4 regions of the Sodalis sp. RH21 genome follow, and region 2 is predicted to be linked to each of the others. Evidence: predicted binding sites of a transcription regulator. Region 2 holds the regulator's gene; each other region holds the start of a gene.
What was found. Region 2 encodes Fur, which represses iron uptake genes when iron is present. Its sites were predicted from a motif close to ATAATAATGAGAACNACTATCAA; they were not measured.
Positions count from the first base shown of each region.

Region 1: the regulator Fur is predicted to act here: its motif matches at 1,993-2,015, upstream of ACL2XP_RS08565 (isochorismate synthase).
Region 3: the regulator Fur is predicted to act here: its motif matches at 1,463-1,485, upstream of fhuE (ferric-rhodotorulic acid/ferric-coprogen receptor FhuE).
Region 4: the regulator Fur is predicted to act here: its motif matches at 1,388-1,410, upstream of ACL2XP_RS06245 (Nramp family divalent metal transporter).

Region 1 is NZ_CP178732.1:1,869,590-1,873,247, reverse strand. Features, by position in the region: gene ACL2XP_RS08570 ((2,3-dihydroxybenzoyl)adenylate synthase) at 1-775, opposite strand, end outside; gene ACL2XP_RS08565 (isochorismate synthase) at 785-1,951, opposite strand; gene entS (enterobactin transporter EntS) at 2,068-3,306, opposite strand; gene ACL2XP_RS08555 (enterobactin synthase subunit F) at 3,306-3,658, opposite strand, start outside.
Region 2 is NZ_CP178732.1:4,200,816-4,204,473, reverse strand. Features, by position in the region: gene glnS (glutamine--tRNA ligase) at 1-1,384, shown strand, start outside; gene fur (ferric iron uptake transcriptional regulator) at 1,477-1,947, opposite strand; gene fldA (flavodoxin FldA) at 2,275-2,790, opposite strand; gene ybfE (LexA regulated protein) at 2,971-3,270, opposite strand; gene ACL2XP_RS19355 (alpha/beta fold hydrolase) at 3,451-3,658, opposite strand, start outside.
Region 3 is NZ_CP178732.1:1,877,104-1,880,761, forward strand. Features, by position in the region: gene fhuE (ferric-rhodotorulic acid/ferric-coprogen receptor FhuE) at 1-1,313, opposite strand, end outside; gene fhuE (ferric-rhodotorulic acid/ferric-coprogen receptor FhuE) at 1,640-3,658, opposite strand, start outside.
Region 4 is NZ_CP178732.1:1,339,537-1,343,194, reverse strand. Features, by position in the region: gene ACL2XP_RS06245 (Nramp family divalent metal transporter) at 110-1,348, opposite strand; gene ACL2XP_RS06240 (NupC/NupG family nucleoside CNT transporter) at 1,729-2,913, shown strand; tRNA gene ACL2XP_RS06235 (tRNA-Ala) at 3,094-3,169, opposite strand; tRNA gene ACL2XP_RS06230 (tRNA-Ala) at 3,243-3,318, opposite strand; gene gltX (glutamate--tRNA ligase) at 3,449-3,658, opposite strand, start outside.

The sequences.
Region 1 (3,658 bases), 2.3 Mb from region 2:
GATCGCCGGCCAGCACCACGCGCCCCCCGGCCAGGAATACCCCCAGCGCGCCCGGGGAGCTCAAGGGGTAATTATGCGCGGCGGGCAGCGCGCAAAGGTAGCGGGTCTGCGCCGTGAAATGACAGATTTCGTTGCTGCGGCGAATACTGTAATAGTAATCGTTATGGGTGCGGGGAATCAGCTTCGGCGTACCCGTGCTGCCGCCGGAAAGCTGAAACAGCGCAACGTCGTCGTCGGCGGAGGGAATCAGGTGCGCGCGTTGTCCCGCAGCGGCCATCAGCGCCGCCAGGGAGTAATCCCCTTCCCCGTTGCGCAAGGCAATAACGCGCAGCGAAGGGCATTGCTCGACCAGGCTGTCGAGGTATTCGTCATTGTGAAACAGCGCATGGCCGCGATCGGCTATCAGCAACGATGGCGCAATCTGGCGCGCATAGGCGCCGAGTTCCGTACGCTGATGGCCGAAAAGCGCATTCACCGGCGCAACGCCCAGCTTAAGCAGGGCAAACAGCGTGATATAAAACTCCGCCACGTTGCCCAGCTGCACCAGCGCCGTTTCGCCTCGTTCCAGCCCTCTGAGCCGCAGCGCGCTTGCCAGATTGGTAGACAGCTGGTCGAGCTCGCGGTAGCTATAGCAACGTTCGCCATCGATAACGGCCGTTGCGTCGGAGTCTGCATGGCGGGCCAGAATGTCCGTCAAAGGCAGATCGATCCAATAACCTTTCTCACGATAGCGGCTTGCGAATGCATCTGGCCAGCGAGTAAAAGGGATGGTCATGATAAGTCCTTAATGAAGTCCAAAAACATTGAGCATGGTGGAAAGTTTCAGGCCGGTTTCCTGCCACTCATTTTCCGGTGACGAGGCGGGCACGATCCCTGCGCCGGCAAATAGCCGCATGTGATTATCCGTGATTGACGCGCAACGAATCGTCACCACCCATTCGCCGTTGCCTTCGGCGTCGGACCAGCCCACGATGCCGCCGAACCATTGGCGATCGAACGGTTCGAGTTGCGCGATCAGCTCATTGGCGGCCTGGGGCGGAAAACCGCTCAGCGCCGGCGTGGGATGCAGAAGGCAGGCCAGCGACAGGGCATTTTCATGGGCGTGCTTAACCGTCCCTTCTATCCGCGTGGCGAGATGCCAGAGCGTAGGCGTGGTAATCAGCTCGGGGGATTCCGGCACGCGCAGGGACATGCTGCGATCGGCCAGCAGGTTTTTCATGGCGCGGGTGACCACGCCGTGTTCATAGCGATCTTTATCCGAATTCATCAGGTTATCGCCGGCCTGCCGGTCGCGCGCGCCGTCCGTTTCCCGGCGCGCGGAGCCCGCCAGCGGGCAAGAGATGAAATCGCCGCCCTGTTTGCGCATCAATAACTCCGGGCTGGCCCCCATCAGTACGCCGCCCTGCGGCAGCGGCAAATGGAAGTTGTAGCTGTTGGGATTCTGCGCCACGATACGCCGCATCATCGCGGCGGTATCCACCGGCTGCTCGGCAACGATATCCAGCAGCCGCGACAGCACCACTTTATCCAGTTCGCCGCGTTGCGTTGCGGCCACCGCCTGCGCCACCATGTTGGTAAAAACCGCATGATCGGGCAGGGCGACGCGGCGACTTATCTTGGGCGGCGCCGGGGAATGACGATCCAGGTCCGCCGGCGTCAGATCGGCGCGGTCGAACGACTGGTGAAATTCCGGAATAAACAAAGCCGCGGGCTGGGTGACGTCAAATGGAATGGCGCCGACGATAATGGGATGGGCAATGCCGTGCCGCCGCGCATCGATGAAGTGCTGGCGCAATTGCCGCTGGAAATCGCCGTCCATCCGGTCGGCGTCGGCGACCGGAGCCGTAAGCGCGGCGTAACAGCCTTGCGTTGCGAGGCTGCGCCAGGGGGACGTAAAGACAAAACCGCGGCACAGCGCGGAGAAATCTTGCAAAGAAGCGGTTTTAAACATCAAGGTTTCCACCATTAGGTTACCTTTAAATGATAAGGCGATGAATAATGATTATCATTTGTATTATTGGTCAGTAACCTACGTCTTCTGAGCAAAGGTGTCAATAAAATTACCGCTCAATTGCCTGCCGGGGCTGGCGGTTGGTAGCGGCGCAGGCGCCCCATGGCCAGCCACAGCACGACGCTGAGCAGCGCCGCCGCGAACCCGAACAGGCTGGCGGCATCAACGGGCAGCAGCCACGTTCCCAAGGAGCCGATCAGCGCGGCGCCAAGCGCATCGCCGGTGACGTTCTGCGCCGTCCACAGGCCGTTAATGCGTCCGAGCAAAGCATCCGGCGTTAGCGCCTGAATCATCGCATATTGCAGCAGGCTATTGATGGCGCTGAAATAACCGAAAGTCGCCAGGCAGAGCAGCGCCAGCCAAAACTGCGGCATCAGGCTGAATAGGCCGAGAGCCGCAAAAGCGGCGATGGCGCTGCCCAGCACCCATTGACCGGGATGGGCGACGTGCGCGAGACGCCCGCTGGTGAGCGCGCCGACGGCGGCCCCCAGCGGCACGGCGGCGTACATCAGCCCCAGATGCCCGGCATCGACCTGCCAGTGCGGGGCCAGGGCCGGATAAAGCACGCGTACCGCGCTCGCCAGCATCAGCAGCGCGCCGACCAGCGCCACCATCCCCACCAGCGGGCTGGCGAAGAGAAACCGTATGCCCTCGGCCAGCGCGCGCAGCGGATGTTCGCGCGGCTGCGGCGGCGGGGGCAGTTGCGGCAGTTTGAGCAGCGTCAGGACAGTCAACAACGTGCCGAAAGCCGCCAGGCCGTAGTTCCAGGCGACGCCCCCGCCGGCGATCGCGATGCCGCCCATCACCGGCGACAAAATAGCACCGAAGCGTACCGTCAGCATGGTGATGGCGCCGGCCTGCATAATATTTTCCCGGCCCACCAGCGCAGGCGTGGCGGCCAGCAATGCCGTGACGCCGATGGCGCCAAAAAAGCCATCCCACAGCGCCAGCAGGTAAACGGCAAGCAGAGAAGGGTGCGGCAAGGCCGCATTCACGCATAAGGCGACGAAACCCACCCCGCAGGTGGATCGGGCGAAGAGAATCAGGCTCTTGCGTTCATAGCGGTCCGCCAATACCCCGCCTAACAGCAGGCCGACGAACATGGCGCCGCCGGCCAGGGTGACGGATAACCCCACCAGCAGCGGAGAATGGGTCATGGCCTGGATTTGTACCGGAACGGCCACCGCCAGCATGCCCAGCGCCAGAATGGAGATAAAGCGGGCGACAAAGACGGCCCGGAAAGCCGGATGGGTCGCCAGCAAACCCAAATCGATAAACCAGGAGGGTTTGTTCATTATTTGGCCTTATCGCCTGCATGTTTTTCTAATAATCCGCTCAATAACGGTCCGATCCGCTCAAACATGGCGGGAGAAATAATGTCCACATGGGCGCAATTTATGGGCCACACCTCCAGCTCGCCAATCCAGGGCGCCCAGGCGCGGCGGGCATCCTGCCCCGGCTGCTGCGTCCGTTCGGCCAGGAATAGCGTGGCGCGGCCGTTGAAACGCGCGCTGCGCGCCGTCGCCAGCAGCCGCACCGAATTGGCGTAGTTGGCTTCGATGATGTCGAACATTGCCGTCATCTCCTCGCCCCCCTGCCGGCGCTGGGCGGCAATAAACTGCCGCCGCTCGCGATCGACTTCCGCCA
Region 2 (3,658 bases):
CGATATTCATTATTCATCGGATTATTTTGACCAGTTGCATGACTACGCCGTGGAGCTGATCAAAAAAGGGCTGGCCTATGTGGACGAGCTGTCCCCCGACGCTATTCGCGAATATCGCGGCAACCTGACTTCGCCGGGCAGAAACAGCCCGTTCCGCGATCGTCCGGTGGAAGACAACCTGGCACTGTTCGCCATCATGCGCAACGGTGGGTTTGCCGAAGGTTCGGCCTGCCTGCGCGCCAAAATCGATATGGCGTCCTCCTTTATGGTAATGCGCGACCCGGTGCTGTACCGCATCAAGTTCGCCGAACACCACCAGACCGGCACCAAATGGTGCATCTATCCGATGTATGATTTTACCCACTGCATCTCCGATGCCCTGGAAGGGATTACCCATTCGCTGTGCACCCTGGAGTTCCAGGATAACCGCCGCTTATATGATTGGGTGCTGGATAACATCAGTATTGGCTGCCACCCGCGCCAATATGAGTTTTCGCGTCTGAATCTTGAATACGCCATTATGTCCAAGCGCAAGCTGACCCAGTTGGTGGCGGAAAATATTGTCGAGGGATGGGATGACCCGCGCATGCCGACTATTTCCGGCCTGCGCCGCCGTGGATATACCGCCGCCTCGATCCGCGAATTCTGCCGTCGCATCGGCGTGACCAAGCAGGATAACAACGTGGAAATCGCCGCTCTGGAAGCCTGTATCCGCGAAGATTTGAACGAAAGCGCCCCGCGCGCCATGGCGGTTATCGACCCGGTCAAGGTGATTATCGAAAATCTGCCCGTCGGGCACGAAGAGACCGTGACCATGCCAACCCATCCCAATAAACCGGAAATGGGTCATCGCCAGGTGGCGTTTGGCCGCGAGATTTATATCGATCGGGCGGATTTTCGCGAGGAAGCCAATAAGCAGTACAAGCGGCTGGTGCTGGGCAAAGAAGTACGGCTGCGCAATGCCTATGTGATCAAGGCCGAACGCGTGCAAAAAGATGAAGAGGGTGAAATCACCGCTTTGTATTGCACTTATGATCCGGACACGTTAAGTAAAGATCCGGCGGATGGGCGCAAGGTGAAAGGGGTTATCCATTGGGTATCGGCTACCCGCGGCGTCGCCGCGGAGTTCCGCTTATACGATCGTTTGTTCAGCGAGGCGAATCCCGCCGCGGCGGAAGATTTTCTGTCGGCGCTTAATCCGGAATCGCTGGTGATCAAGCAAGGTATCGTGGAGGCAAGCGTGCTGGACGCCCAGATCGGCCATCCGTTCCAATTTGAACGCGAAGGTTACTTCTGCGCCGACACCCGCTACTTCAGCCGGGAAAAACCGGTGTTTAACCGCACCGTCGGCCTGCGGGACACCTGGACCAAAACCGCCGTCTGAGGACGCCGCCGCGAATTGATATCAACGCTGCTTCGGCAGCGTTTTTTTTATGCCTGGCCACTGGGAACGTGGCTACGGTGGAAACGCCCGGGTTATTCCTTCACGCCGTTAAGCATATCGCTATGGTCGTGCAGGGTTTCGTCTTCACGGCAGTTGCCGACTTCACAATGTCCGTAAAGATATAAACTGTGGTTGGTAAGTTTGATATTGTGTTTTTTGGCGATATCGCGCTGGCGCGCTTCGATAAATTCATCGCGAAACTCAATCACTTTGCCGCAATCCAGGCAGATCAGATGATCGTGATGATACTGCTGGGTCAGTTCAAAAACCGATTTGCCGCCTTCGAAATTATGGCGGGTGACGATGCCGGCATCGTCAAACTGGTTCAGTACCCGGTACACGGTGGCTAAACCGATCTCCTCGCCCATATCGATCAGTTTTTTGTAGAGATCCTCCGCACTGACGTGATGGCATTCCGGATCTTGCAACACTTCCAGAATCTTCAGTCTGGGAAGGGTGACTTTCAGGCCGGCCTTCTTCAATGCAATATTATTGTCAGTCATGCGGGTATAGTCCTGTTACTTTGAAAATCTGATTGTAGGCAAATGTAGCCTATAACATCGGTCGGCCCGAAAAATGTGACGCCGTCTCATTATAGGACTGCCTGTCCAAAATGAAAACCGCACCCTGTTAACAACTATAGCCCTTTTCGTAGGGCACATTCTGCAACATTTTGACCAAAAGGGTGAAACCGCTGCGCTATTGTACCGCTTTGTGGCTAAAAGTTAAAAACTTGTATCTATTAATTCGACAGGAATAACTTATCGGCAAGGCCGACGGGCCGCCATAACGGCTGACGGCCCGTGGTGGTTGCCGGGGCAGCCGGTGAATCAGCCCAGGTTCAGCTCGGCGCTGATCTGTTTTACCCAGCCGTCGACCCGAGCATTGGTCAGTTCAGGTTGGCGATCTTCATCGATGGCCAGGCCGATGAAATGATTGTCGTCGGCCAGCCCTTTCGAGGCTTCGAAATGGTAACCGGCGGTAGGCCAATGGCCGATAATGGTCGCGCCGTTCGGTTCGATGATATCGCGGATGGTGCCCATGGCGTCACAAAAATATTCCGCGTAATCCTCCTGGTCGCCACAGCCGAACAGGGCCACGGTTTTGCCAGTGAAATCAATCTCTTCCAGGGTAGGGAAAAAGTCATCCCAATCACATTGCGCTTCGCCATAATACCACGTCGGGATACCCAGTAGCAGAGTATTGAACTGCGCCAGGTCTTCTTTACTGCTTTTGGCAATGTCATGAACTTCGGCAACATCCGCGCCAAGTTGCTTTTGGATCATTTTGGCAATATTTTCGGTATTGCCGGTATCACTGCCAAAAAAAATGCCTACAGTTGCCATGAATTTGAAAACCTCTTAAATATTAAGGATATGTTCTGCAATCGGTTCGTTCGGGTTCTGGGGCAATAATAGCAGACCATAACAGCGGGAGAAACTCGTTCCGCCGGGGTTTTGTCTCAAATTCAGACTCCCCGCGGCCGCAAGCCTTGAATCAGCCGGCGGCGTAAGGGTGCTATGGGGTCATTGCCCCCCCTTGGCCGCATTTTGCTGCCGCTCCAGCTCGGCCAGTAAAATCAATTCTATCAGTTCGCTGCGCGACAGATTTTGCCGCTCCGCCAGTTCGTTTAACGCGTCCACCGCCTGGGCGTTGATTTTCAGTTCCACCCGGCGCAGGCCGCGCACTTTATCCCGGCGCAGCTGGTTGCGCTTATTGATGCGCAACTGCTCATCCCTGGATAGGGGGTTGGTCTTCGGGCGCCCTGGACGTCGTTCATCGATAAATAAATCCAGGGTGGTGCGGTCCGTTTGTTCTTTTGCCATAGGTCATGAAGGGATTGTGCATCGGAAAGCGGGCGGGCAACCGCCCTGACGGTGCCGATGCTGGCTTCGCCATCAGGGTGTCTCGCCCGTAACGTTACTTTTCCGGACGTCGTGGCGCCGGAAAACATAGCGCGCCATGTTACCCCACCCCGGCATTAAACGACAATATTAAACTCAAGGTTAATCAGGCCGTTTCGGCAACGATGCCAGAAAACGCGCGACGGCGCGCACGGTGGCTTCGGGTTTTTCCGCGTGGACCCAATGCCCGGCGCCGGCGATGGCATGGCCGCGCGCCTGCGGGAATTGCCGCTGGATGTCCTGCCGGTAGCGGTCATCCAGATAGGGGGATTTTTCGCCGCGGATAAATAATACCGGACCGGGCCAGGGA
Region 3 (3,658 bases), 2.3 Mb from region 2:
TTCCAGTTATTGAAATTACCCACGTCGGACGGGGAGAGATTGGCCCAGGCGTTAAAATAGCGGTTGTTCTGTTTGCTATAGCTAACGCCCGCCATCAGCTCGTGCCTGCGCCCGAATAATTCATAAGGGCCGCTGGTAAAGGCATCGACGGCGTCGACCTTGCGCTTGCCGGTGTTGTAGCCGGTTCCGCCAACCACGGGGTAATTGGCATAAGGGCTAACGCCGATACCCGTGTTTTTATCGAAGTAGCCATCGATATACAGCATTTTACTGTCGAGGGTGTTTTCCGTATGGGTGCCGTTGAGGGTGAACTGCCAGCCGTTGTCGAATTTTTGGTTCACGGTGGCAAAGACTTTTCGGGTGTCCTTGTCATTGTAGGCCCAGTCGGGCGCCGTATTGAACTTGCGGCTGTAGTCGGTTTTGCCGCCATCGGCGTACCAGCGCGGCGCGCCCCCCCAGGTCGGGCTATTGGTGCTGGTTTCCTGATATTCGTAGCCCACGGACAAGGTGGTGGAATCGGTCAAATCAGCATCCACCACGCCATACAGGAATTTCTTATTGGCGCTGTAGTTATCGATATAACTGTCGTTATCCTGGTAGCCGGCGATGATCCGCCCGCGCACATTGCCCGAGTCCGTCAGCGGCGCGGAAAGATCGGCCACATAACGCTGCTTATCCCAACTGCCGTAGCTCGCGGAGACATTACCGGTAACTTCACGGCTGTCGGCGTGCTTACGCACCATATTCACCGAAGCCGAAGGATTGCCGGCGCCGGTCATTAAGCCAGTGGCGCCGCGCACCACTTCAATGCGGTCGTAGATGGCGGTATCGGACGCGGCATCGCCCAGGTTCCATCGCTCTTCAAATACGGTTGGGATACCATCGACCTGGTAGTTATCGATTAAAAAACCGCGCGAGTAATAGGTCCGGCGGTCAAAATCCGCCACCTTCTCCGTTATCCCGGTGGTATTACGCAGCACGTCGCCCAGCGAATTCAGCTGCTGGTCCCGCATACGCTGCTTGCTGATGATGCTGATGGATTGCGGCGTGTCGCGCGCGGTGAGAGCCATTTTGGTGGCGGCCCGGGTGACCGGGACGCTGTAGTCGCTTGCCGCGGTGTCGGCCGCGCTTGCGTTCGCTGCTTCCACCACCAGGGTTTCTTCTTTTTGCGCGGTTTCAGCGGCCGAGGCGTACGGCGCGTGCAGCGCAACGGCGACCAGCACGGCAAGACAGGACAGCGATGTAACCGGGAGGAGAGCGGCAGCGGAACCGCCGACGCCGTTCTCTCTATTATGATATGGAGCAAAAAACATGAGTTACCCTTAAGATATGCAAATATTTTCAATTGGTTGAAAGGAAACACATTTTTCATGGATGAGAAATGCTGCACATTTGGTATCTTTCACCGCTAGCGCCTTTGGCGAGAAATAAACACGTGAAAACATCCCAGACAACAATGCGAATGAGAATTGTATTTATTTTTATTAGCAATGTAAAAAGATATTAATGAACTCGCGGAAATTTTTGCTGTCGCCATGTTATTGCAGACATTGTTGCAGGGGCGAGGCGGCGCCGATGGCCTACGCCAGCCCCGCATAAATGACTACCGACAACATCCCCGGCACGGGGCCGGGGGGCATCAAAAAGCATAAGAAAGACTGACGGAGTAATTGCGCGATTCCCCATAGACCGCGTAGTCGCTCAGCCAAGAGTAGTAGGTGCGATCAAACAGATTGTCGATGTTGGCCTGCAGCGCGAGCTGTTTGGTTACCTGGTAACGGGCGAACAGGTTGGCCAGCGGGTAGCTGCCCTGGTAAACACGCTTCGTTTCACCATCCGGTCCGGTTCCGTCCTGGAAGGTGCGGTTTTGCCAGTTCACGCCTCCGCCAAGGGTAAGATCCGGCATCGTCGCAAGCCGATAGCGGCTAAACAGTTTGAATGAGGTCTGCGGCATATTGCTGTTAAAACGGCCGGAGGAATCCCTGGCCACATAGCGCGTGGCGCCGAACGTCATCTGCAGATTGTCCGTCACCGCGCCATTAAGTTCAAATTCCGCGCCTTTGCTGACCGCGCCTTTCGCGGCGTAATAAGCCTGCTCGCTGGAACCGTTGACGTGGTTGTCGCCGTCGGATTGCCCCACGTTGTCCTGCTCGATACGGAACACGGCGAACGTTGCCGTCAGGCGACCATTCATCCAGTCCGATTTCAGGCCGGTTTCATAATTTTTACCGGTAATCGGCGCGAGATAGCCGCCGTTGCGATTGCGATAAGTCTGGGGCTGGAAGATGGAGGTATAGCTGGCGTAGGCCGACCAGGCATCGTTGATGTCATACACTAGCCCGCCATAGGGGGTGAGGTTGTTCTTGCTCATGTCGCCGCTGCTGCCGCTGGTTTCCCACTGCGTGTAGCGCGCGCCGACGATGAGCGCCAGCGGGTCGGCCAGCGAGAAGCGCGCGGCGGTATAGGCGGATTTCTGCCGCACGACATCATCGGCATTGAGGTACCAGTCTTCCCATGCCGGTTCGGCCACATCGCCGCTCCAATGGTTGAAACTGCCCATTTGGTCGGTATCCATAGGCCCGTTCGCGCTGTAAGTGGCGTTATGCTGACGGCTGTAACTGACGCCGGCCACCAATTCATGCTGACGGCCGAAGAGCCCGAAGGGGCCGGTGGCGTAGGTATCTACCGAGTCCAGCTTACGTGTCCCCCGGTCTTTGCTGCCGAATCCGGAAATGCCCTCGCCGGTCACGACATCAGGAAAATCCATGATATAGAGGAGCTTATCGTTGAATGTCTCTTCCGCATGAGTGCCATTGAGGCGTAAACTCCAGCCGTTATCGAAGTTATGGGTTGCGTTGGCAAAAACTTTACGCGAATCGATGCCGTAGCGCGTCCAGTCCGCCGATGGGTTGGTGCTGCGATCAAAGTGCGTGCGTGAACCGTCGCTGTACCAGGTGGGCAATCCGCCCCAGGTCGGGTTGCCGGTATTGCTTTGCTGATAGTCGTAGCCCAGCGACACCGTGGTGTTGTCGGTCACATCCGCGTCCACCACGCCGTACAGGAATTTTTTGCTTTTATGGTAGCGATCCAACCTACTGTCCTGATCCTGATAGCCCGCGATGACGCGGCCGCGCACCTTGCCGGATTCGCTGAGCGGACCGGAGACGTCCATGACATAACGTTGCTTGTTCCAACTGCCGTAGCTGGCCGAAACATTGCCGGTAAATTCTTTGCTGTCGGCATGCTTGCGCACCATATTCACCGATGCCGCCGGATTGCCGGCGCCGGTCATCAGTCCGGTGGCGCCGCGCACCACTTCGATACGGTCATAAATGGCGGTATCTTCCCCGGTATCGCCAAAATTCCATGTATCGCTGACCGAGGTGGGAATATCATCGAAGGTGTAATTGCTAATTTGAAAACCACGGGAAAAGTAAGCGGAGCGTTCGCTATCAATCACTTCTGCCGCAATGCCGGTGGTGTTATCCAGCACATCGCCCACCGATTGCAGGTTTTGATCCAGCATTCGTTGCTGGGTAATGATACTGAGGGATTGCGGTACGTCGCGCGGCGTCAGCAGCATTTTCGTGCCGGCGCGCGTGGTTTTGGCGCTGTAATCCTGCTGCTCATTGGTTGATCCCGTAGCCGTGGCATCAAC
Region 4 (3,658 bases), 2.9 Mb from region 2:
CTCTTCTTACCCATCATGCCCACTTCGACCTTATGCACAGGTTTGTCAGCAGTCTGAAAGGACCCCCTGGGGTCCCTTTTCGCTATGTTGCTTCGCCGCGCCCGGTGCGTTAAAGGCTCATAGAGGTGCCAATCAGCAGATAGGCGTTAAGCGTCACCACCACCGTCACGATAAGCCACCCCAGCACCTTGATCACCTTGGAGTTCACCATATCGCCCATCAGATCGCGGTTACCGGTAAAAGTCAGCAAAGGCACCAGCGCCAGCGCAATGCCGAAGCTGAGCAGCACCTGGCTTAACACCAGAATGCGGGTGGGATCGAGTCCCATCAAAATCACCGCGAACGAAGGCAGCATGGTCACGACCCGGCGAACCAGCAGCGGTATGCGAAAGCGCACGAATCCCTGCATCACCACCTGCCCGGCCATGGTGCCCACTACCGTGGAAGAGAGCCCCGCCGCGACCAGGCTTAAACCAAATACCGTCGCCGCCGTGTGATTCAACAACGGCGTCAGGGTCAGATAGGCTTCGTCCAGATCCGCAATACCGGTATGCCCGCTGAAATGAAAAGCCGCCGCCGCGGTGGCCATCATCGCCAGATTAACAAAGCCGGCGATAGTCATGGCAATGGCCACGTCCAGTTTGGTGGAGGAGTAGCGCTGCGCGCGATTGCCATACTGGCCGTTCTGGGTCAATGAAGAATGCAGGTAAATGACATGCGGCATAATGGTGGCCCCCAATACGCCGGCGGCGAGAAAAACCGCATCGCCATTAGGCAACGTTGGCAACAACATGCCGCGGCCAAGCTCCGTCATATTGGGCTGTGAAAAAAACAGCTCCGCGATATATGCGCCGGCCACGAACAGCAATAATCCGCCAATGACCCATTCCAGCGGTTTTTGGCCGCGCTGTTGCAGCATCAGGATAAGAAAGGTCACGATGCCGGTAATGATCGCCCCTTGCAGCAGCGTAACGCCCAGCAGCATTTTGAAGCCGATGGCGGCGCCCACGAACTCCGCCAGGTCGGTGGCCATGGCGATAATTTCGGCCTGTATCCAGTACGCCCAGACGGCGGGACGCGGAAAGCGATCGCGAATATGCTCCGCCAGATTTTTACCGGTGGCAATGCCCAGTTTGGCCGATAAGAGCTGGATCAGCATCGCCATGAAATTCGCCCAGACCACGACCCAGAGCAGTTGATAACCAAAGCTGGCGCCGGCCTGAATGTTGGTGGCGAAATTACCCGGGTCGATATAACCAATGGCCGCGATAAACGCCGGGCCGAGCAACGAAAGCTTAACCCTGCGCGATACGCCGCTGACGCCTTCTGCGGTTCGGCTGTTCCACATATCAGTGACCCTTATGATCCATCGATTTAGCTTCATCCTATCCAAACGATAATAATTATCAAGCGCATTTGGGACGTTTCGACTTATCTCTGCGATAGATGGCGTTGATGGTGAGCATAGAAGGGTAAAACCCAGCCTGATGACAGTGACATCCCTAACAAACCGGCCAAGACCGTTTGACGGTTACTAGATGACTTTAGCATACAATTAACATAATCTTCTAGAAAATTAACTTTTTTCGCTGTTAATTTGTGAGCAAAGGGGCATCTGGATATTCTAATAGATGATTTTTATATATTTGCAACTTATAACTCGTTTTTGGCCGGGCCGTTACATAGAATGAGCGGCGAATTACTGCCTGCCTCATAATTGGAGCATCTATGTCCCGGATTTTTCATTTCGTCCTCGCGCTTGCCGTAGTGGCAATCTTGGCGTTATTAGTCAGCCACGATCGTAAAAAAATCAGGCTCCGTTTTGTCGTTCAATTGTTGGTTATTGAAGTCCTGCTTGCTTATTTTTTCCTCAACTCGCAAATCGGCTTAGGATTCGTACAGGGCTTCTCAGCACTTTTTGATAAATTATTAGGTTTTGCCGCCGAAGGGACCGGCTTTGTTTTCGGTAATATGAACAAGCAGGGTTTGGCATTCTTTTTCTTGAACGTTTTATGCCCCATCGTGTTTATCTCGGCATTAATCGGCATTTTACAGCATATTCGGGTACTGCCATTTATTATCCGTATTATCGGTACCTTGTTATCCAAAGTTAACGGCATGGGCAAGCTTGAATCTTTCAATGCCGTCAGCTCATTGATTTTGGGGCAATCGGAAAACTTTATCGCTTATAAAGATATCCTCGGCAAAATGTCCGAACGCCGCATGTACACCATGGCGGCCACGGCGATGTCCACGGTATCCATGTCCATCGTTGGCGCGTATATGACCATGCTGGAACCCCGGTACGTGGTGGCCGCGCTGGTGCTCAATATGTTTAGTACATTTATTGTGCTGTCATTGATCAACCCCTACCAGGTGGAAAAAGAAGAAGAGTTGCAGATGAGCAACCTGCACGAAGGGCAAAGCTTCTTTGAAATGCTCGGCGAATATATTCTGGCGGGTTTCAGGGTGGCTATTATCGTAGCGGCCATGTTAATCGGCTTTATTGCTATTATCGCCGCGGTCAATGCGCTGTTCAGCATGATATTCGGTATCAGCTTCCAGGGCATTTTGGGTTATATATTTTATCCCTTCGCCCGCATTATGGGCGTGCAGGGTGACGAAGCATTACGCGTCGGCAGCATTATGGCCACCAAACTGGTATCAAATGAATTTGTCGCCATGATGGACTTACAAAAAGTCGCCGGCCAATTGTCCGCGCACTCGGTTGGCATCCTGTCGGTATTCCTGGTCTCATTTGCCAACTTTTCGTCCATCGGCATTGTCGCCGGGGCGATTAAAGGGCTCAACGAACACCAGGGCAACGTGGTATCGCGTTTTGGCCTTAAACTGGTGTATGGCTCCACGCTGGTCAGTATCTTATCCGCTTCCATAGCCGGCCTGGTACTTTAACCCGGCGATTTGCTTATCGTTATCGTTGAAGGCCCGCGGGCCGGTTGGGGTCAGGGCAACCTGGCCCTTTTTTTATGCTGGCATGCTGGCGCCCGCCGGGAAAAACGTGACGGGGATAAGCCGGCGGTGGGAATGAATGACAGGCACAAAAAAACCGGCCGGAGCCGGTTTTTTCTAATTTGGTGGAGCTAAGCGGGATCGAACCGCTGACCTCTTGCATGCCATGCAAGCGCTCTCCCAGCTGAGCTATAGCCCCAAGATGCTATTATTGCCACGCCCGCCGATACAACCGATATGCCTGACCAATTTAATGGTACCAACCTGGTGATTGGTGGAGCTAAGCGGGATCGAACCGCTGACCTCTTGCATGCCATGCAAGCGCTCTCCCAGCTGAGCTATAGCCCCGTTCCTGACATATCATATCTGGTGGACGGGGCGCATGATATGAAACCCGGCAAACAGTGTCAACGGCTAAATGAATTAAACGCATCAAACGCTGAAAAAGCCGCCAAATCAGCGGCTCAGGTCAGGATAATCAGGCCCGTTGCGCAATAAATGCCAATGCCATATCAATACGCGCCAGCGAGCGCGATTGGCCGACCGCATGCACGGTAACGTCCAGGGCCGGGGATTGGCCCGCGCCGGTAACGGCAACCCGCAGCGGCATGCCGACTTTACCCATGCCGACGCCCAGCTCCGCCGCCGTTTGCTCAATGGCTTCATGCACCTGCTCGGGCGTCCATTC